4 regions of the Paenibacillus sp. FSL P4-0127 genome follow, and region 1 is predicted to be linked to each of the others. Evidence: riboswitches for the same ligand, from Rfam matches in the RefSeq annotation. Region 1 holds a riboswitch; each other region holds the start of a gene.

Region 1 (5,164 bases):
AATCCACTCTGCCGTATTTGAGCGAAAAATGATCTTTGGTATTGATTTTCCCGGAGGAGTATTGTGCATACCGGCTAGGATCCTGCGGGAAGGATTTGGGCTCGTTTAAGGCCCGGATGTTTAACTTTCCGTCCTGGATAAATACATTTTGCGTACTGTTTGTATAGTGCTGCAGTTCCGCATTGCCCCAACCCCAGGTACCGGGATCGTCATTGAGATAGTAACCCAGTTCATAGTTCCATTTGCTCGTATCCAGCTTATTTTCGCTAAATTCATCCTGCCAGATGAGCTCCATGCCCTCAATGGCCGGGTTGCTTGGCGTTCCGACAGAAATATCCTCGCCATCGGTTACATCCGGACGGGGAGCGTTCGGGTTTCCGATAAAGGTGTAGTAGACGAAATTATCACCGACATTTCCGCCCGCCTGCCCGTTTAATGGATAGCCGATGCGGATCTGCAGATCTTCCTGGATGGGCTGGAACCATAGCCCGTAGATGTGGTCGACCCAATACCCCCACTGATTGGCGGCGGACATGTTATTGTAACCGTTGGCGGAGTATACAAATCCGCTCTGACCGGAATCCCCTAAATTGACCCATTGCCCACCCATGTTAATCTGGTATACGAAATTTCCAAGCTCATCGGCTACCGGCGCGTTTCCATCAATCTTAGGCAGCGGCACACCGATCGCACCGCTTTCATTGGCCGTGAAGGTCGTTCCGTCGTAGGGAGTAATGACATAAGAATTTCTTACGGGTTCATTAAAGATAATGGTATAAATGACGTTAACCAAAGAGGTTTTCGATTCTAATTTGACGTTGATCGACTCCGTGACGTTAAACCAGTAGCCGCCGCCTCCATCGGTGAAATGGCCGAAGTTTTTATCGTAGATCCAGCCGCTGGCCGCATTGTTGTCAATATCGATCCATGCACTGCTGTTTACAGGTTTTACGTACACTTTCAAATCATCGGCCACAGCTGCAAAGGGGATTGCCGGATCATTGTTGAAAACCGGATAGGTAAAGCCGGCGCCGCCCGTAGTATCCGCCGTAATTTGCGGCCCTTGTGTAGGCGTCATCGCCGTAATGGTGGTTTTGTTGATGTTTTGAAACACAAGAGTGTAATCCAGCGTAACCCCATTCGCTTTGGAGTACAGTTGAATTTCGGTTGTCGCGGAAAGAGTGAACCAATAACCGTTAAAGCCGCTGTCGCTCCAGTGGCCCCAGTTTTGGTTGTAGACAAAGCTGCCGGCACTGTCAATATCGACCCAACTGCCGCCCACTTTCACATTAACGCCCAAGTCTTGGATCACATCATTCCAGGTGGCGGAGCCTCCATTGAATTTAGGCATCACAAATCCGTAACTGGCTTGTCCAACCCCTGATTTTGTGATGACAGGTCCGTCCGCCGCTGAAAAATAATCCATAGAGGTGATAGTGGCCGTTCCCGCTCCTTCAGCGGCCTGAACCGGCGAAGTTGATAGCAGGCTGACGCTGGCCATCATAACTAGCGCCAGGAACAAACTGAAAACTTTTTGCTTCATAAATACCCTCCCTTAATCAATAGTGGATTCTCCTATCCCATACACGGTCAGGAAAATACTAACATTATAGTACATTTTTATTCTATCGAATGTGATCACCGGATGAACAGGTGCTATTTTTTTGGTGGGGTCCTATTTTTTCGGGTGAGTTCGAGTGAGTTCGGGGGAGGAATGATAGTTCGACAAAATTCCAAATTTTCTCTTGATGGTATTCCATATATTTGATATGATAGATTCACAAAAGCTGATCACGATAACGGCAAACTTGTCGAAAGATAAGGACGCAAAGCTACAGGGCCTTCTTGACGAACGTCAATGGCAGCCAGCTACCGAACGAAGATGCTTTTTTGTTTTTTTGGAGAAGATGTATCAGTATCTGTGAAACTCTATTACGAAAATAGCAAACTTGTCGAAAGACAGGGACGCAAAGCCACAGGGCCTTCTTGACGAAACGTCAATGGCAGCCTGGCCGCCGAAGGGAGTTTGCAGTATGCGCAACATTGTGTTCGCTATTGTAGGGCTTTTTGCGTTATTGATGTGGGCTCCGGATGTACAAGCTGCCCCGTCCGAAGATTGGTTGGGTTTGGAGCAGTTGGACCGTGGCGCCGTCGTCATTCGTTATGATGCGGAAGCCGGGGCCAAAACGAAGCTCATGATCGCAAAAGGTAATGACAAATATACCTATGTCCTTTCGCCGGATAAGCGGCAGGAAGTATTTCCGCTCCAGATGGGCAATGGTGAATATAAGGTTACCGTTCTGGAACAAGTCAGCGGTACCAAATACAAAATCGTTCAGGAAGCGGCCGTTACACTTCAACTTGCGGATGACAGCAAAGTGTTTTTGAACTCTGTGCAAAATGTCGATTGGAGCGATAGGGATCAGGCAGCCCAGCTTGCGAAGAAGCTTGCCCAATCCGCTCCGTCCGACGAGAAGAAAGTGCACGCTATTTATGAATATATTGTCGGTACGATCCGGTACGATCATACTCTGGCAGCCAGCGAATTGACGGACTACCTTCCCGATAGCAACCGCACGTTGGCAGGGCGGAAAGGGATGTGTTACGACTATGCCTCCTTGTTCGCTTCCATGTTGCGGAGTATCGGAATTCCGGCCAAGCTTGTTATGGGAACTTCGGAATACGTTGATGTTTACCACGCTTGGAATGAAGTTTATTTGAACGGACAATGGGTAACCATTGATACAACTGTCGATGCGGGCTGGAAGAGCAGTGAGACAGGGGTCAACATGATTAAAGACGCCTCGCGTTATTCCCCGGTGAAATACTATTGATTTTTACGAAATAAACATAGGCTTTGGACGATATGTCCAAGGCTTATTTGGCGTTGTTGAGAAATTGTATAGTATTGGCATATATAATGGCGGAAGCCCATTTGGTTCTGAAGAAAATACAGGCACAATTCATCGTGCGCCAATAAAGATCAGCGGAGGTGATGGACTGAAAATTACCCTATCGACATGTTGTCCGATGGATGCATGGCCCGAATTGCGCACGGAAGGCGGATCGGAACCGAATATAATGAGGGTGATGTAGAGACAGAGGGAGAGATTATGAGGAAAAAGGTTTGTGGAATCGTTGTGGCATTGCTGTTGCTGATGCAGACGCTGTATGGCGCATCCGTTTGGACGGCGAACGCAGCGGCCGGCGTGCAAGAATCAACGGGCAGCGCGCAAGAATCCGTGACGGATAGCGTATATGACCGGCCGGCGCCAGTCGCCAGGCCAGTCGCCAGTGCGGAGAGTATTTTAACCAAAGTCGTGTTAACCGATTTAAACGGTACCGTGATTGATGCGGTGTATAATCCCGATAGCAGTTTGGACGTCGGCGCGGCCGTCAACCTCAGCTATGAATGGGAGCTTCCAAACGGACACGGCTACAAGAATGGAGATACATTCAGCTTCGAGCTGCCGCGGCAGTTTGAAATTTTTACGGATATTGATGCCCCGCTTCTTGCCGATCAAGGGAAAGTCGGCCGGTTTACGGTCGATCTGAACGGGAAAGTTGTGATGACCTTCAATGATTACGTGGAGAGTCATTCCAACATCGCCGGCAAGCTGGAAATTCGTACGGAATTTAAGAAGGAAGTCCTTAAAGGCAGTACGGAAGTCGTTATTGCCATTCCAGTAAAAAGCGGAGTGCAGACCGCTATCGTGAATCTGAAGCCGAAGGGCGGAAAGCTGATCGAAAAGCAAGGGAAAGCGATCGGCAAAGATCGGATCGATTGGACGGTTCAAGTTAACAAGTCGCTGGAAAAAATCAAGCACGCGGTGATCACTGACGCACTGCCTGAAGGTTTGGAGCTTATTGCTGACTCTGTGGAGGTTTACCGTTTGCAAGTTAACGGTGACGGATCGGCGGCCCTTGGCGACAAGGTAGATTCCGGCAAATATAAGGTCGAAACGAACGGTGGCGCGAAACTGGAGCTTGCGTTCCAGGATGAGACGATCGGCAAGGCTTATGAGATTCGCTTTTCGACGAAGCTTACCGGTGAGCAGTCGCGCTTTGAAAACACCGCTGTCTTGTCCGGCGACGGAACGGAAGATGCCAAATCGACCGCTACGGTAACGGTAAACCGCGGCCAATTTTTGGATAAATCGTTTAGCGTGGATAACAGCACCGGAATCATCACTTGGACTGTGAAATACAATTTCAATGAAAAGAAGATTCCAAAAGAGAAAGCGGTCATCACGGATGAATTCAGCGAAATTCATACATGGATTGCCGATTCGCTGAAGGTGTACAACGGGGATTCGAAGGCTGATAAAGATCTGGTTGCCAAGGATGAATACACCGCCGAATCGGCGGGTAAGAACGGATTCAGCCTTCAATTCGAGAAGGATATCGATTCGCCTTATACGATCGTTTACCAGACGAAGCCGGTCGATCGGACGATCGCCGACGGGAAGCAGGTGAAGAACAAAGTCGTGTCGGGTGATGCGTCCAAGGAAGTGACCACCCCGGCCCAAGGAAGCCGCGCTCTGGTGAAAGGCGTACAGAACATCGATTTTGCCGGCAAAACGGCGAAATGGCTGATTACGGTCAACGGCGATAAACGGCCGGACGGCGGCAAGTACAGCATGAAGGATGTAGTCATTACGGATACGTTCCCGCAGGGCGGTCTTGAATTCGTTCCGGATTCCATGATCGTAAAAGCGGATGGGAAGCTCGTTCCTAAAAGCGATTATAAGGTTGAGTACGACAATGTACGCAGCGGCTTTGTCATCAAGTTCCTGAAGACCATTGACACCACGTATACGATCGAGTATGAAACGAAGTTTAACATCGGCTGGCTGAAGGAGCGAAAGCTCGATTTTAAGAACAGAGCTGTCATGACGTGGACCGAGGACGGCGAGAAGAAAGGGCCGATCCAACGGGAAGCCGCCTTCTCCTCCGACGATTATACGAAAAACAATGGCGGTAAAGACGGCAGCTACGATCCTGTCAACAAAGAGATCACGTGGAACATTAAGATGAATTACAATCTCGATCCGCTTGACAAAGCCATCGTAACGGATGTTCTGAAGCAGGAGCAGAAGTTTGTTCCGAATTCGGTAAAGGTGTATGCGATGGAGCTGACGGGGGGACGCAATGGCGTTAAGAA
Region 2 (5,164 bases), on a different contig from region 1:
CCTCCTATTCTATGAAATAATAAAGGAAAAATTAATATTTGCAATATACAAAATTACAAAAATGATTAATATTTGAAATAATGTGACAATCATCAATTTAAAGGTGGGAGAAAAAATGCGTCTAATTTTATTGTCAGGCGGTGCGGGGAAACGGCTATGGCCTTTGTCGAACACGAACCGCCCGAAGCAGTTTTTGCCCGTGCTGCGGCATGAGGGGAAAGCGGAAAGCATGCTGCAGCGGGTTTGCCGCCAGCTTTCCGGCGCGGGGCTAGGGGAGGCGTTGTTGTTCTCGGCCGGCCTCGGACAAAGGGAGCTGATTCAAGGGCAGGTCGGCGATCTGGCGCCGATTCTCGAGGAACCGGAGCGCAGGGATACCTTTCCGGCCATCAGTCTGGCCTCCGCCTACTTGCACAGCAAGGAAGGCTGCGGTCCTGACGAAATCGTGGGGGTTATGCCGGTCGATGGCTATGCGGAGGATTCCTTTTTTCAAGCCTTGGGCAAACTGCCCGGCGTGTTGGCGGACGCTGGCGCCGATCTGGCGCTTTTGGGCGTGACCCCAGACGCGCCTGCGGATAAATTCGGTTATATTGTGACGCAGCAGCCGGCCGAAGCGGACGGAAGCTTGCGGGTGCGAGCGTTTGTGGAGAAGCCTTCCGCGGCTAGGGCCCAAACGTTGATTGACGAGGGCGCCTTATGGAACTGCGGAGTGTTCGTGTTTCGGCTTGGATTTCTGCTTGATGCGCTTAAGCAAAGGGGCCTGCCGGCGGATTACGATGAGCTGCTCGGCATGTATAAGCTGCTTCCGCGCCAAAGCTTCGACATCGAGGTGGTGGAACGAACGAAGCGCATTGTAGCCGTTCCTTATCAAGGCCGCTGGAAGGATATCGGCACATGGAATTCGCTTTCGGAAGAAATGGAGCAGCAGGTCAGCGGGAGCGGTTATGTCTGTCCGGATTCATCCGGCTCCCGGATTGTCAATGAGCTGGATATCCCCGTGGGCGTATGGAGAGTGCCCAACATTGTCGTGGCCGCGGGACCGGACGGTATTCTGGTCACCGACCGGGAAGCGTCGGCCGGCATTAAAGATATGGTGGCTCAAGTCGAAATCACCCCCCGTTTTAAAGAAACCGGGTGGGGCCGGAAGACGGTGTTGACCGCAAGACGCGCGGGCGAAACGGAATCGTTGACCAACCGGGCCGTGATTTCCGCAGGCCGTTTTATCGGTTATCATGAACATGGGCGGCGCAAAGAAATCTGGATCGTGATTGCCGGCGCGGGCGAAGCGTGCATTGACGGCCAAACGTTTCCCGTAGAGGCGGGAAGCGTTGTTGTCGTTGAGCCCGGCATGAAACATGCGCTGTTGGCGTACAGCGATCTGGAGTTGATCGAACTGCAAATCGGCCGAAAAATCGAAGACAGCGACATGATCCGTTATGCCGATCCTTGGATGGCGAAGGAGGGAAAGGGGGAAGAGCAAAACCATGAGGTGCCGGCCAGGCGGTAAAACCGGACAAGCGGTTGGCGAATGAGAGAAAACATGGCTGAGGAACAACAGGACATCGATACGTACTACTTGGAATCATTTCAGGAAGGTATCCTTAAATGCGACACTAGGGGGACGATCGTGTTTATGAACCGCAGGCTCAAAGATTTGTTCGGCTTGGAAGAGATGACGGGGCAGGATATTACGGCTTTTACCAAAGCTATGGATGCGAACATTCAGCAGGAGGACCATAAGCTGACCAAGACCATACAAGCGTTTCGAAAAGGAGAGGTGAACGGAAATCAGGGGAAGTTCCCATATGCCCAAGGACCTAGGCGTTTGTTCTCGTTTTATGTAAGCCCGGTATTGGATACCGCGCAAACGGCGTGTTACGGGTATTTATTGGTATTTCGGGAATGCGGCGAAGAAGAGGCGGCCGATCCGCAGAGACGCGAAATGATCAGCGTGGTCTCCCACGAATTAAGGACACCTCTGACGACGCTGCTGGGCTATGTGGAAATGTTGATGCAGTACGATATTTCCGCGGAGAACAGGCGGCGTTACATGGAAATCATTTTTGCGGAAGGAAACCGGTTGTCCCATCTGCTTGAGGATGTTTTGGACAGTGAGCGGCTGGAATCGGGAGGGTATAACTATCATAAAACTTATGTACCGCTGATTGAACTCATTCACGAAGTGACCGAACGGTGGAATTTGAAATCATCGCATCTTATCGAGGTGGATTCCGAGGTTGAAGACGCTTTCATCTACGCGGACCGGTTTAGAATGTCTCAAGTTTTTGACAATTTAATCAGCAATGCGATTAAATATTCTCCCGGCAAACCATTAGTACTCATCCGAATCGCGGAAGAAGCAGACTATTATATCATCGAGGTTACGGATTACGGAATAGGAATTCCCGCGGAGATGCATGCGCGGCTGTTCGATAAATTTTATCGAGCCGGTCATTCGGGTTCCCGTCAAATTAAGGGCAGCGGCGTGGGCCTTTATATCGTCAAAAAAATTGCAACAGACCACGGGGGGACGATTACGTTAACCTCGGAAGTAGGGCAAGGAAGTACATTCCGCTTGCGTATGCCAAAACCCGTTCATTTGGATTAAGCGTTTCCTATTTTATAGCACAAAAACCCAAAACGGCGCTTGACCAAACGATCATGAGAGACTCCTGCGAAAAGCGCAAAACATAAGGGCAAAAAATGCCGCTATTCCGGCGATATCCGTCAATTTGAGAGAAATAGAGACGATTTATGCCGCTATTGTCTTCAGTCGCAAGGAAACGCCCGCGTTCTGGGCCCTTCACAAGCGAATAAGGAACAAAGATGCCGCTAATGGGGATGAACATGCCCGGCTCCGGATAATAAGCACATAAATTACCGCTATTTTGAAGACCGGCGTTTGGTGCGCTCCAGCAGCCGACTGTCGAATACCTGTTTTCTAGGTTGAGCCTACTTAAATTAATATACATATAAAAAAACAAAAAAAGCCTTCTGTTCGGTAGCTGGCTGCCATCCTTGCGGGAAGGCCCTTTAGCTTTGCGTCGCTGCCTTTCGACAGGTTTGCCGTTTATCGTAGCCGCTTTTTTCACAAAAAACATCGTATCACGATTCCATAAAACATGCAATCCATTTCCTGGTAATCCGGGTGCGCAAAATTTCTCTTGCCACTCTTGGAATATTAAGGTATGATAGTACCCTTCTTGCAAAATCGCCTTGACTGAAGTGGACGGGTCTGCCCGTCTATGAGGGGGACCCCCCCTCTAAATAAGCTTATCGGAGGTGTTTAACCGGATGCTTTATTTCACGCTGGCTTCCAAAGCCTATGCCCGCAATTTGCAGTACCGCGGAGCCCATATGGTGCACAACCTCGCGAGCGCGATGTTCGGATTTATGTATGCGTGCATCTGGATCGGGTTGGGGAAGGACCACCCGCTGGGAGAGTACGGAACGCAGGGAATGGTGAATTATATCGCCTTCACCCAGGCGTGTCTCTGGATCACCAGCTTCATCACGAACGGGCTCGGCATCCCCCAATCCGTCAGGACCGGGCAAATCGCGCTTGATCTGATGCGTCCCGTCCATCTGTTCAGCCATACGATGGCCAGGGAATGGGGACAGATCGCCTACCAGTTCATTTTCAAATCCATCCCGATTTATCTCCTGTATTTCTTCATTTTTTCATTGCAAATTCCAAATCAATGGACCGCCGTGTTGTACACCGTGTTAGGGTTGCTCGGGGCCTCCTATCTGTCGATCTGCATCAATTATTTGATCGGCGTAAGCGCCTTGTGGACGATGGAATCGTCCTGGCTCTATTGGGCCAATAGCGCGCTGATCAATTTGCTTGCCGGATTTTTCATCCCGTTGGAATGGCTGCCCGGACCGCTGGAAAACCTCGCCTGGCTATCGCCTTACCCTTACCTGCTCTATGTTCCCACAACGATTTATCTTGGAAACGGAAGCGGCTCCGCCTTATGGGGAACGCTGCTTTGGTGCGTCCTGATGACTGCTTGCTGCTTGCTGGCAACCCGGCTGCTGCGGCGGAAAGTGGAGGTGCAGGGCGGATGAACGAGAGGAAGGGGCCTGGCGCTGAGAACGGGCAAAAGCCTGGGAGAGGGCGGAAGCCAAAGAACGGGCGGAAGTCTAAGAGCGGGCAGAAGCCTATGAGCGGCATAGACGGCACGCACGAAATGTACGATGACATTAGCGGCAGCGGCGGACGATTCTCGAAGGTCACTGCCGGCCCGACCCGGTCCGCTGGCGCGAAGCCGATGTCTTGGCTGAACCTGTACCGGCTGCTGATCCGTACGAGCATAAAAAGCCGGATGCAGTACAAATTCAATTTTGTGCTGGGTACGGTGCTGGCCGCGTTGATCCAGATTTCCGAATTTCTGATGATCGCGATCGTTCTGGACAAGTTCGGCGTAATACAGGGCTGGTCGGTTTACGAGATCGGGTATTTGTTTGCGGTGATGACGTTGTCCAGGACGCTGTACCGCACGTTTGCCGAGGAGGTGCACCATCTGGAAAAATACCTGGTCGGCGGAGAGCTCGACCAGCTATTGACGCGGCCGATGCCGGTGCTGCTCGCTTTAATGCCGCAGAACTTCCGGCTGATGCCCGGCGAACTGCTGCAGGGCGGTTTCATCCTGTGCTGGTCGCTCGGCGCGATGACGCATAGCGGACAAGTCGGCTGGATTGCAGTACCGTTTACGCTATTCATTATCGTTACCGGCGCGGTCATTTTGTTTTCTATCGGACTTGCTACGGCTACGCTCGGTTTCTGGACGACCCGCATCAGCGAACTGCAAAACTTCACCGAGGATGCCGCTCAAACGGCGGCGCGATACCCGCTCACCCTGTATCCGAAGTGGATGTCCTCGCTATTTTTGTTCGTGATCCCGGTCGGCTTTGTGAATTATGTACCTTCGCTCTATATTTTACGGGGCGAATGGGGGCCGTGGATCCTTGCGGCGACGGCGGGGGCGGCGGCGGTATGCTTAGCCGCAAGCCTGCGGTTCTGGCTGTTCGGCATCACGAAATATCAAAGCACAGGAAGCTAAGCGCACAGGGAGAGTAAGAACGGAAGGCCGTAAGTACAAGGAAGCTAGTGCGTACGAGTAAGTGAAGGCATGCTGTGTATAAGTCAGTGAAGGCATGCTGC
Region 3 (5,164 bases), 2.7 Mb from region 1:
CGTATTTTGGCGTTTACGATGGTGCTCTCGTCGATGAGCGCTACGATGTTTAATATCGTGCTGCCGGAAATTAAAAACGAGTTCCAATTATCCGTGGCGCAGGTCAGCTGGGTATCCACCATTTATATGCTGATCTATGCGATCGGATCGGTCATCTACGGGAAATTGGCCGACGTATTCAGGTTCAAAAATTTAATCACGTTTGGCTTGGCCGTGTTTTGTCTGGGCTCGCTCGCCGGGCTTGCCGCCCAGGCGTTTTGGATGGTGCTGGCCGGGCGGGTTTTGCAGGCGGCGGGAGCGGCGGTCATTCCGGCGGCGGCGATGATCATTCCCGTCCGCCACTTTCCGCCCGAACGCCGCGGATACGCGCTCGGCATCACGGCAACCGGACTGGCTGTCGGGGGGGCGATCGGACCGGTCGTCTCGGCGCTAATCGTCAGTCTGGTCGATTGGCGTTGGCTGTTTTGCATTCCGATGCTGATGCTTGTCACCTTGCCGTTTTACCGCCGTTATTTAAGCGAGCAGGCGCCCAAATACGCCAAAGTCGATTGGCTGGGGGCCGGTCTGCTGGGCGGTGCGGTTGCGTTGCTGCTGCTGGGCGTTACTTACGGCCGAATTACCTTCTATCTGGGCAGCCTGCTCCTGTTCTTGTTGTTTTTTATCCGCAACCGGACTGCGGCTCACCCGTTCGTGGATCCGCAGCTTTTCCGCAACAGAAGTTATTCCCTGGGGCTGCTCATAGCCATACTGGCGATGGGGATCGGTTACGCGCTCCCGTTCTTGACGCCGCAGCTGCTGGCGGATGTCAACGGGCTTGCCTCGGGCTGGATTGGCTTCGCTATGGTTCCGGGGGCGGCGGTGTCGGCTGTTCTGGGCAGAGCTGGAGGCAAGCTGGCGGATGCCAAGGGCAACCCGTTTGTGTTTTGCAGCGCGTCCATGCTGCTGCTGGTTTGCTTTACCCTGATCTCGATCTTCGCGGGAGCGGCGGTCCCCATCATTGCAATATTATTGATCCTTGGCAACGTCGGACAGATGTTTATGCAAATTGCCTTGACAGGCACGATATCGCGGACGCTGGCCAAGGAACAGACCGGGGTTGGCATGGGGCTGTTGTCGATGTCGAACTTTCTTTCCGGCGCGGTGGCGGCCGGCGTCTACAGCAAGGCTGTGGATCAAGGCGGCAGCGTGCATTGGAACCCGTTAAACCTGTTTGCGAATTCCGGTGTGTACAGTAATATCTATCTCATTCTCGCAGCTTTGGAGATGATTATGGTACTTTTTTATTATTTTTACTTTTTGCGAAATGAACGGCCCCGTCTGCAAAGTTCGTCTATCAACTGAGACTAAAGTCGCAAAAAAATATTAAAAATTTTAGATTTTTTCGTCTTATTGGGCTAATAAATGACGCCAACGCTTCCGATAGAGATAGAGAAGGACATAAAACTTTACACGATAATGGCAAACCTGTCGAAAGGCAGGGACGCAAAGCTACAGGGCCTGTAAATTTTTTACTGGCAGCCAGTTACCGAAGGAGGTTTTATTTTTTATGCGTAAATTGATGTTTGCAACGTTGACCCTTGTACTTTTGTTTGCCGGTTTCGGCGGGACAGGGGCGCGGGCGGCCGAACTTGAGGGCTGGCTCAATAAGGACAACCTGTCTCAGGGAGCGGTGACCATTTATTACGACGTGAAGCTGAATGTCAAGACCAAGCTGGTGATCGAGAAAAGGAACAATAAGTATACCTATAATCTGACCTACGGTGCCCAAGGAGAGACGTTCCCGCTGCAAATGGGCAACGGGGATTACACGATCAGCCTGTTGGAACAGATTAAAGGGACTACGTACCGCCTTGTGCAGAAGGATACGGTGAAGCTTGATTTGCAGGATGAGACGCCGGTCTATCTGAGTTCGACGCAAAATGTGAATTGGAATATAGACGGTCTGGCGGCAAAGAAGGCGGCGGAGCTGACGAAAGATGCGGCTGCCGATGAAGATAAAGTGAAGGCCATTTATAATTACATCATCCGCACCATCAAATACGACGACAGCCTGGCGTTTACCGCTACATCGAATTACCTGCCGAATATCGAGCGTACCTTGACTGCCAAGAAGGACACCTGCTACGGCTTTTCCTCCCTGTTTGCGGGGATGCTGCGCAGCGTTGGGGTTCCGGCCAAGCTGGCGATGGGATCTTCCGACTATGTAAAAACATATCACGCCTGGAATGAAGTTTATATAAACGGACGCTGGGTGGTTATCGACACGACGGCCGATGCCGGCTGGAATGGAACGACGACCGCTTTTACAATGATCAAAGATGCTTCGAAATATAAGGCGGACAAGTTATACTAAGCCAGTTCAATAATAAGACGAATAGGAAAAAAAAGAGCCTTGAACGACTGTTCAAGGCTTCTTTGTTTGGGCGGGATATGCTAATCTTCTTATAAAGGGGAAGAGTATCCAAGCGGGGGAGTCTGGCTCTTATGAGAGTAATACTTGTGGATGATGAACAACTGGCCTTGAATTATATGGAACGGTTATTGCTGAAGCTTGCCGACGTGGAGGTTGTCGGGAAATTTACCGACCCCGTCAAGGGGATGGGCGAAATTCTCCAAGAACGTGTGGATGTGCTGTTTTTGGACATCAGCCTGCCGGAAATCAACGGTATTGAACTGGCGGAACGGATTTTGGAAGCAAGACCGGAGATACATATCGTTTTTGTCACGGCGTATGATGAATATGCCATAAAAGCCTTTGAGTTAAACGCTCTGGATTATGTGCTCAAGCCGATCAGAGCCGAGCGCCTGGCCAAAACCGTGGATCGGATTCAGGAGCGGCTGAAAGCGGGACAGGAGCAAGTCGCCGGTTCCGAACAGGATATCAAAATATGCTTGTTCAAACAGGTAAAGGTGGAGGCGCGGCATGGACAGCCGACCCTCCTGCAGTGGCGCACGACGAAGGCGCAGGAGTTGTTTCTCTATCTCTTGCAGCACCGGGGAAGGTTGGTCCGAAAGTCTACTTTGATCGATGTCTTATGGCCGGAATACGAGACGGACAAGGTCAACTCGCAATTATATACGTCCGTGTACCATATTCGGAAAACACTTAAGCCTTACGGAGACCATTTTCAAATTGTGAATACGATGGAGGGTTACATCCTGAATACCCATCAGGTCCGCTTGGATATCGACGAATGGGAGGCCAAGCTGGCTGCGCTGCCGCCCGTGTCCGGCGATTCGCTGGACGCATATTTGGAGACGATGAAAATCTACACCGGAGATTATCTGCAGGAATACGATTACTGGTGGACGGAAAGCGAGCGCCAGCGGCTCAAGGCCATTTGGCTTCACACTTCGCTGGCGATCGCCGATTGGTACCTCGGGCAAGAGCTTTGGGAGAAGGCGGGAGCTTACTATCACAACATCCGCACCCTTCATCCCCAGGAAGAGGCGCCTTATTTTGCCCTCATGAAAATATACGCACTGCAGCAGAACTTTGCCATGGTGCACCGTCAGTACCGCAAACTCGCAGCCGTACTGAAGGAGGAACTGAACGTGGAGCCCAGCCACTACATAACGGAATGGTATGGACAATTTACGGAGAAAGCGGGGCAGGCACGTTAAGCCGCCCGCTTCCGGCGTTTTTTTATCATAGAACAAGCCATCTTGACCGGCCGTTGGCCGGTTTTTTTGTTCAGAATTTGTATAGATCTTGCGCGTATACTCCGAATGAACCATTTCAGTCGAATTTTCTGCGGCCTTTTCGCAACGTTCGCAATTAAGGGAGTTTTTTGGAGATGAATGTAGTCGGCCATTTCAGGGACGATTCACGGGGGGTGGAACTGCCCTCGCTTACGGAGATCGAATTGACGAAACAAGATAAAAGGAAACGGAGCAGGGGTTTCTATATGGATTACCGGGGGAACCGGGTAGGGATCGTAGCCACGCGGCATGGCCCTGTATTTTTTTGCAACGGTCAGTTTTATCTATTGCAAGAGCGGGAGCGGGACTATCATTTTTCGCTGCAACGCCGGAAGGGCAGAAATTTTTTTCGTTTTGAGTGGCGCGGCGAGGTCAAGCTGAGGTTCGTTTACCCCCAGGTAGTCTATCGGGACGGCCGAAGCCGGGAAACCGACGAAGTTAGCGATTTTTGCCACTGGCTGGTGGAGGCCGTAAAGAAAAAAAATTTCTTTGCGTTTTATACGTTGGGTTTTGAAGCAGGGGATCAGACAACTTTCACAATAGAACTGCGGGAGCTATTAAAATAATCATAATTTTTGTTGAATTTTTTTATAATTTGTTGAGAATTTGTTCAGAACGACGAATTAAGATGAAAGCGTCGCCCAATTACATAAACCGGACGAGGAGGGAATTGGAAAAAAATTAAGATATTATAAATGAACACATTTGAGATAAGGAGGGAGTGCTCTAAAAGCATGAAGAAAAAATGGATGGCTTTACTCATGGCCGGCGCGTTGTTCTTCCAAGGCGTCTTTGGTATGGGAGCGGCGCAGGTCAGCGCAAATCCGGATGAAGCTTCCGGCGGAGAGGCTGCGTACAGTGCGACCGATGCTACGTATGGACTGGCTGCCCCTGCAGGTGCGGCTGCGGCTGCGGCCGAAAATGCAGACAGCATCATTAAGGGAGTCCTAGTTAAGGATGCGAAGGGGACGGTAATCGACGCGGTTTACAATCCCGCCAATCAGCAGCGTTCCAAGTTGGGAGACGCCGTCAGCATCGAATACGAATGGGAGCTGCCGGATGGACATGGCTACACAAACGGCAGCACATTTGAATTCAAAATCCCTAAGGAGTTTAAAATTTTCAACGAGGTAAACGGCAAGTTGACGATCGACGACGGCAGTTCAATCGCCGATTTCACGGTTGGCACGAACGGCGATGTGAAGATCGTGTTCAACGAAAACGTCGACAATTCGAGAGTCTGGGGCACCTTTAAGGTTAATACGGTGCTTAGCGAAGAGATCAAGGGCAGAGCGGATGTGCCGATTTCTTTCCCGATTCAGGGCGGAGAGCAGAATGCTGTGATCAAGCTCGCGCCGAAGGACGGATCGCTCCTGAAAAAGACCGGGATTGCCGACAAGGACAAATCCATCACCTGGACGATCGACGTCAATACCTCGCTCGACAAGATCGACAATGCGAA
Region 4 (5,164 bases), on a different contig from region 1:
AGTAATTGTAAAGGTTGCTTTCAAAAGCAAGCGCCGCCATCGGCTTCTCCCCGTCCGGCGTGTCACGGGTAAACCTGCGAACGACCGATGCTTTTATTTTTACCTTCGACTCAAAACCCTCCGGCATCGTCCCCGGCGGAATGTTAAAGCGCAGCTCGAACACATCGCCTTCACGGCATGTTTCGGCCCTCTCCGATTCCAGCTCCACCAGAATCCCCGTTGAAGAAATGTCCGCGGCCATGCCGCTTATTTGGGACTTTGCGTCCGCCTTTTTCCCTTTCTTATCGGCTCCCACGGGCAGCAGCGAGACGGGAAAATCAGCCTCATAGCGCAAGCTGAGCAGACGGGGCATCTTATTGTCGCCATGATCGGCGGATTCACCGGGCCCATCGTCCTTTGAGCGCAACATGCCTCTGCGGTCCGACGCTTTGCGGATGTTCTCCGGATCGGGGACATGGGCAAGCAGCCGCCGATCCGCCTTGGGCGTGGAGAGAACTTCAACCGGCTTTTGTTGTGCTTTGTTCTTTTTCCTCAAGTTCATTGCCCCTTAACCTTTAAGATGGGCCCTTTACAGGCTCCAGTAATGATAACCCGAAGCTTCGAATTCGGATTTATCGAACACGGCTTTAATATCGAAAAACACCTTGCTCTTGTCCGCCCCGAACAACCGGTCGTAATCCTCACGAGCCATGTTTAGAAATTCCCTGTGAGGGACGGCCAGCACCACCACGTTCAAATCACGCAAATCGGGCAGCTGCGCCAGCTCCAATCCATGCTCTTCATACACGAGCCGCGGGTCCACCAGCGGATCGCAGACAAGCGGCTGGATATCATATTCCTTCAGCTCTGCGATAATATCCGTGACCTTCGTGTTGCGAAAATCGGGGCAATCCTCCTTGTAGGCCAGGCCGAGGATACCGACTTTCACATCCGACAAATCTTTCCGCAGGCGCATCAGCAGCTTTACGATGCTGCGGGCGACATATTTGCCCATCCCGTCGTTGATGCGCCGCCCCGCGGAAATGATTTTCGAATGGTACCCCGCATCTTCCGCTTTATAAGTTAAATAGTAAGGATCGATGCCAATGCAATGGCCGCCGACCAGCCCTGGGGTGAATTTGAGAAAATTCCATTTGGTTCCCGCCGCGGCCAGCACCGCTTTCGTGTCGATTCCCATCCGGTGAAACAGCATGGATAGTTCGTTCATAAAAGCGATATTGATGTCGCGTTGGGCGTTTTCGATCACCTTGGCCGCCTCGGCCACACGGATACTTTCGGCCCGGTAAACCCCCGCCTCGATCACCAGCTCGTAAACCTGCGCCACAAGACCAAGCGTCTGCTCATCCATGCCGGAAACGATTTTCACGATGTTCTCGAGCCGGTGAACCTGATCGCCCGGATTGATTCGTTCGGGGGAATAGCCGACTTTAAAGTCGACCCCGCATGTAAGCCCCGACTCCGCCTCCAGGATCGGAACGCACACTTCCTCGGTGACGCCGGGATAAACCGTCGACTCGTAGACAACGACCGAACCGGGGCGCAAATGTTTCCCGACCATCGCGCTGGCGTTCTTGACATAAGTAAGGTCGGGCACTTTATCGTTTTGAACCGGCGTAGGCACGGCCAGGATGTAAAAGGAAGCCTCCCCCAGCCTCGCCTCATCCGAGGTAAAGTCAATCGAGCTCGCCTTGATCGCCGCGTCCCCGACATCGCCGGTCGGATCTTTCCCCGCAAGGTAATCGGCGATTTTCCGGGGACTCACGTCAAACCCGATGACGTCAGCCTTGCGGGCAAACGCGACCGCTAGCGGCAAACCTACGTACCCTAGTCCGACGACAGCCAGTTTGGCCGTCCGCTTTACAATGTTCTCATATAGTTGATTCAAATCCATAAGTTCAACCCCATTCATTTCCCGATGAGTATCCAAAGATGCCGAGCAAGCGTTCGTTCCTTATTTCATCCCGTACAGCTCGTCCAGAAGCACAAAGGAATAACCCCGCTGCTTCAACTGGTCGATTACCTTCGGCAAGGCTTCCAGCGTATGGAGGCCGTCAAGCATATGCAGCAAAATAACGCTGCCGTTAGTCGTCTGCTTCAGCACCCCGTTTAAAATGTACTGAGCGTCATGGTCGGAATTCCAATCCAGGGTGGTCACATCGTACAAAGCGAGCGTCTTATACCCCGTGGCCGCGATCACCTTGGCCGTCTCCTTGTTGATCTCCCCGGTCGGAGGCCTGAACAGCATCGCCGGCTGCTGCTGAATCGCTTCGGTGATGATGCGGTGCGCCTTGACCACTTCTTCCTGCAGCTCGTCGGGCGGGATTTGCGTAATCACGGGATGGCTGTAGGTATGATTCGCCACAAGGTGACCCTCTTCGACGATAGCTCTGGCCAGGTTCGGATTGTTCTCTACGCCGTTGGCCCGCAGAAAAAAGGTCGCTTTGACGTCATGATCCTCTAGGATCTTCAACAGACGGGTGACGGTCAAATCGCTGCCCCAATCGTCAAAGGTCAGGGCGACGACCTTCTTGCCGTGCGGGTTCCATTTGGCGATATCGCTGGCGTTATAGATCAGATTATAGTCCGCCTGCTCGTAATCGGGATTGATCCGGGCGGCATCGTATCCCGGGATTTGCTCCAGCGGCTTCCGCTCGCCGCCGTCACGCACCAGCTTTGCGAGCGGCACCAACTTATAGCCTACTTCTTTCGCCGCATCCGCAATATAGGAAATGGAGGAAACCACCTCGGGATTCACGTCCGTATTTAGCGCGATAATGCCGCCGCGGCTAATGTACCTCCGTATGTAATCGCCGATTTCCTTGGCGCTTTGCATGTCGCTGTCCTTCGGATTGATGTTGTAGGAAACGACGGCTTTTAGTCCGGTTTGCGCCGCCACCAGGCGAACGTCTTCGCTCATACGGGCCCCCCGGGTCCGGACGAACTGCGGCTGCTTGCCTGTCGCGTCGGCAATCAAGCCGTTGGTACGGTTGATTTCTTTATAGATTTCTTCATAGCTTAAGGTCGTCAAGTCGGCGCGCGTCAACGTATTGTTCTCCACCTCGTGGCCGCGGCTGGTTAGTTCCTTGACCAAATCCGGCTCTTCGGCCGCCCGCATGCCCGGGACAAAAAACGTCGCTTTGATATGATGCTTGTCCAGTTCATCCAATAAACGCTCGATCGTCTCGCGATCGCCCAAACCGTCGAACGTTAGGGAAAGCTCCTTTTTGGCCGTATAGACAAAAGACAATGTTTTGCTCGGTTCCCCCGTATAACGGGCAATCGGCTGCTGCTGCAATGAAGCGGTCTGCGCCCCGGACATGGGGGAGGCCCCATTCCCGTTGTCCGCCTGCGGACTGGCCCCGCTGCAGCCGGCCGCCCAAAACGCAAGCAGAGCTGTGGCTAATCCGATTCGAATCGACCGGGCGCCGTTTCCTGCCATCGAAATCATTAGTTCACCTTCTTTTGTAAAAGTAATTTTTTTCCAATCAAAATCTTCAAAATAAAAAGACCGCCATACTTACATGGCGGCCGGACAATCATAGCGCAGCTTGCACCGCAATTCCCACCACGGCTTGCGAACGCTTTAGACTCCAAACTTTGCGTCCTATCCTTTCGAATAGTTTGCCTTTGGTTTAGAATTTTAATTATTTAAATTTATTATAATCGACTCCGGCTGGAAATCAATCCATAGTTTATGAAAAAAAGCGGATTCACAAAAAAATATTCAGGAGTGGGGGCCCATTTCTTTCCATGTCAAATAGCCTAGAAATGGAGCTTAAAGAAGCGCGCCGATAAGCCTGCGGTGCTCTTTTGTATTGCTCCGGGATAATCCAGCAGAAAAATAAGGGCAAAAAATGTTGCTATTCCGGCGATATCCGTTCATTTGGGAGAAATAGAGGTAATTTATGTCGTTATTTTCCCCCGTCGCAAAGAAATGCCCATGTTCTGGACCATTCATAGGAAAATAAGTACATAAAATGCCGCTAATGGAGACGAACACGTTGGGGCTCGGATAATAAGTACATAAAGTGCGTTATTTTGAAGGGTAGGCGGTTTATCGTTCCAGTCGGCGGCGGTTAGAACTAAAACAAGGGCGCTTGCTCCTAACGGAGAGGGACACCCTTGTTGGTCGATCCGGTTTTCATTAAATTATTCGGTGCCAAGGAAAATATAGCGGGCCAATACGAGCACGGCCAGCACCCACATCAGCCAATGAATTTTGACTTTGTTTTTGGTGAACAGGTTGTTGAAGCCCCCCAGAATGACGTAAGAGACCAAACCGGCGGCGATCCCGTTGGCGATGCTTCCGGTGAAAGGCATCAATACGATCGTCAAGAACGCCGGGAAGGCATGCAGGAAGTCATCCCATTCGATCGATTTGACCTGGCCGATCATCAGCACGCCGACGATAATCAGCGCCGGAGCCGTTGCCGCGCTCGGCACAACACCGGCCAGCGGCGCGATGAACAGCGCCAGGAGGAACAAGATCCCCGTCGTTACCGAAGTGAGCCCGGTGCGTCCGCCTTCGGCCACACCAGCGGTGCTCTCTACATAGGAAGTGATCGTGCTGGTGCCAAGAAATGCGCCCGCGCTGACGCCAACCGCATCCACCAGCATCGCCTTGCCGATTTTTTTCTCGCCTTCTTCTTTGTTTTTCATCAAGCCGGCGCGGGTAGCCGTACCGACCAAAGTGCCGAACGTATCAAACAATTCAACGAACGTGAATACAAAAACAATTTCAAACAGACCCAGATGCAAAGCCGCACCCAGATCGAGCTTGCCCACCGCAAGATTGTCAAAAGCGGGCAGCCAGCTGGCGCCGGAAAGTCCGGAAACGTTAGTAACGCCCATCGGAATACCGATAATGGTGGTGGCGATAATCCCGATCAACAGCGCTCCTTTAACCCGCAGCGACATCAAAATGGCAATCAGGATCAAGCCGATCAACGTTAATTGAACATCGGGGCTATGGACGAAATCGCCCAGCGTGAAGTTGATGCTGCTGCCGGGAACCGTGGCGGACGTATCCGTTACCCCCGACAGATTAGCGCCGATCAGGTTGCTCATCTTCAAACCAAGGCTGGCCACAAACAGGCCGATGCCGACCGTGATGGCCGCTTTAATGCTCTGCGGCACGGCAACCAGCAGCAGTTGGCGAACCTTC

The links. A riboswitch is a leader RNA that binds a small molecule or an ion and turns the genes downstream of it on or off. The one in region 1 is predicted to bind cyclic di-GMP.
Region 2: linked by a shared signal. The riboswitch ahead of NYE74_RS30415 (hypothetical protein) and the one ahead of NYE74_RS04230 (transglutaminase-like domain-containing protein) in region 1 are both predicted to bind cyclic di-GMP.
Region 3: linked by a shared signal. The riboswitch ahead of NYE74_RS16725 (transglutaminase-like domain-containing protein) and the one ahead of NYE74_RS04230 (transglutaminase-like domain-containing protein) in region 1 are both predicted to bind cyclic di-GMP.
Region 4: linked by a shared signal. The riboswitch ahead of NYE74_RS28100 (polysaccharide deacetylase family protein) and the one ahead of NYE74_RS04230 (transglutaminase-like domain-containing protein) in region 1 are both predicted to bind cyclic di-GMP.

What each region holds. Positions count from the first base shown of each region.
Region 1 is NZ_JBBOWY010000001.1:959,381-964,544, forward strand. It holds gene NYE74_RS04225 (glycoside hydrolase family 16 protein) at 1-1,543, opposite strand, end outside; cyclic di-GMP riboswitch class I at 1,792-1,877, shown strand; cyclic di-GMP riboswitch class I at 1,933-2,020, shown strand; gene NYE74_RS04230 (transglutaminase-like domain-containing protein) at 2,034-2,834, shown strand; gene NYE74_RS04235 (collagen binding domain-containing protein) at 3,114-5,164, shown strand, end outside.
Region 2 is NZ_JBBOWY010000002.1:899,656-904,819, forward strand. It holds gene NYE74_RS30405 (sugar phosphate nucleotidyltransferase) at 116-1,504, shown strand; gene NYE74_RS30410 (PAS domain-containing sensor histidine kinase) at 1,538-2,605, shown strand; gene NYE74_RS30415 (hypothetical protein) at 2,613-2,981, opposite strand; cyclic di-GMP riboswitch class I at 2,995-3,075, opposite strand; gene NYE74_RS30420 (ABC transporter permease) at 3,292-4,068, shown strand; gene NYE74_RS30425 (ABC transporter permease) at 4,272-5,063, shown strand.
Region 3 is NZ_JBBOWY010000001.1:3,705,218-3,710,381, forward strand. It holds gene NYE74_RS16720 (MFS transporter) at 1-1,341, shown strand, start outside; cyclic di-GMP riboswitch class I at 1,448-1,530, shown strand; gene NYE74_RS16725 (transglutaminase-like domain-containing protein) at 1,547-2,353, shown strand; gene NYE74_RS16730 (response regulator) at 2,485-3,624, shown strand; gene NYE74_RS16735 (hypothetical protein) at 3,798-4,268, shown strand; gene NYE74_RS16740 (collagen binding domain-containing protein) at 4,437-5,164, shown strand, end outside.
Region 4 is NZ_JBBOWY010000002.1:349,186-354,349, reverse strand. It holds gene NYE74_RS28110 (glycosyltransferase family 2 protein) at 1-541, opposite strand, end outside; gene NYE74_RS28105 (nucleotide sugar dehydrogenase) at 569-1,891, opposite strand; gene NYE74_RS28100 (polysaccharide deacetylase family protein) at 1,952-3,448, opposite strand; cyclic di-GMP riboswitch class I at 3,521-3,636, opposite strand; gene NYE74_RS28095 (NCS2 family permease) at 4,150-5,164, opposite strand, start outside.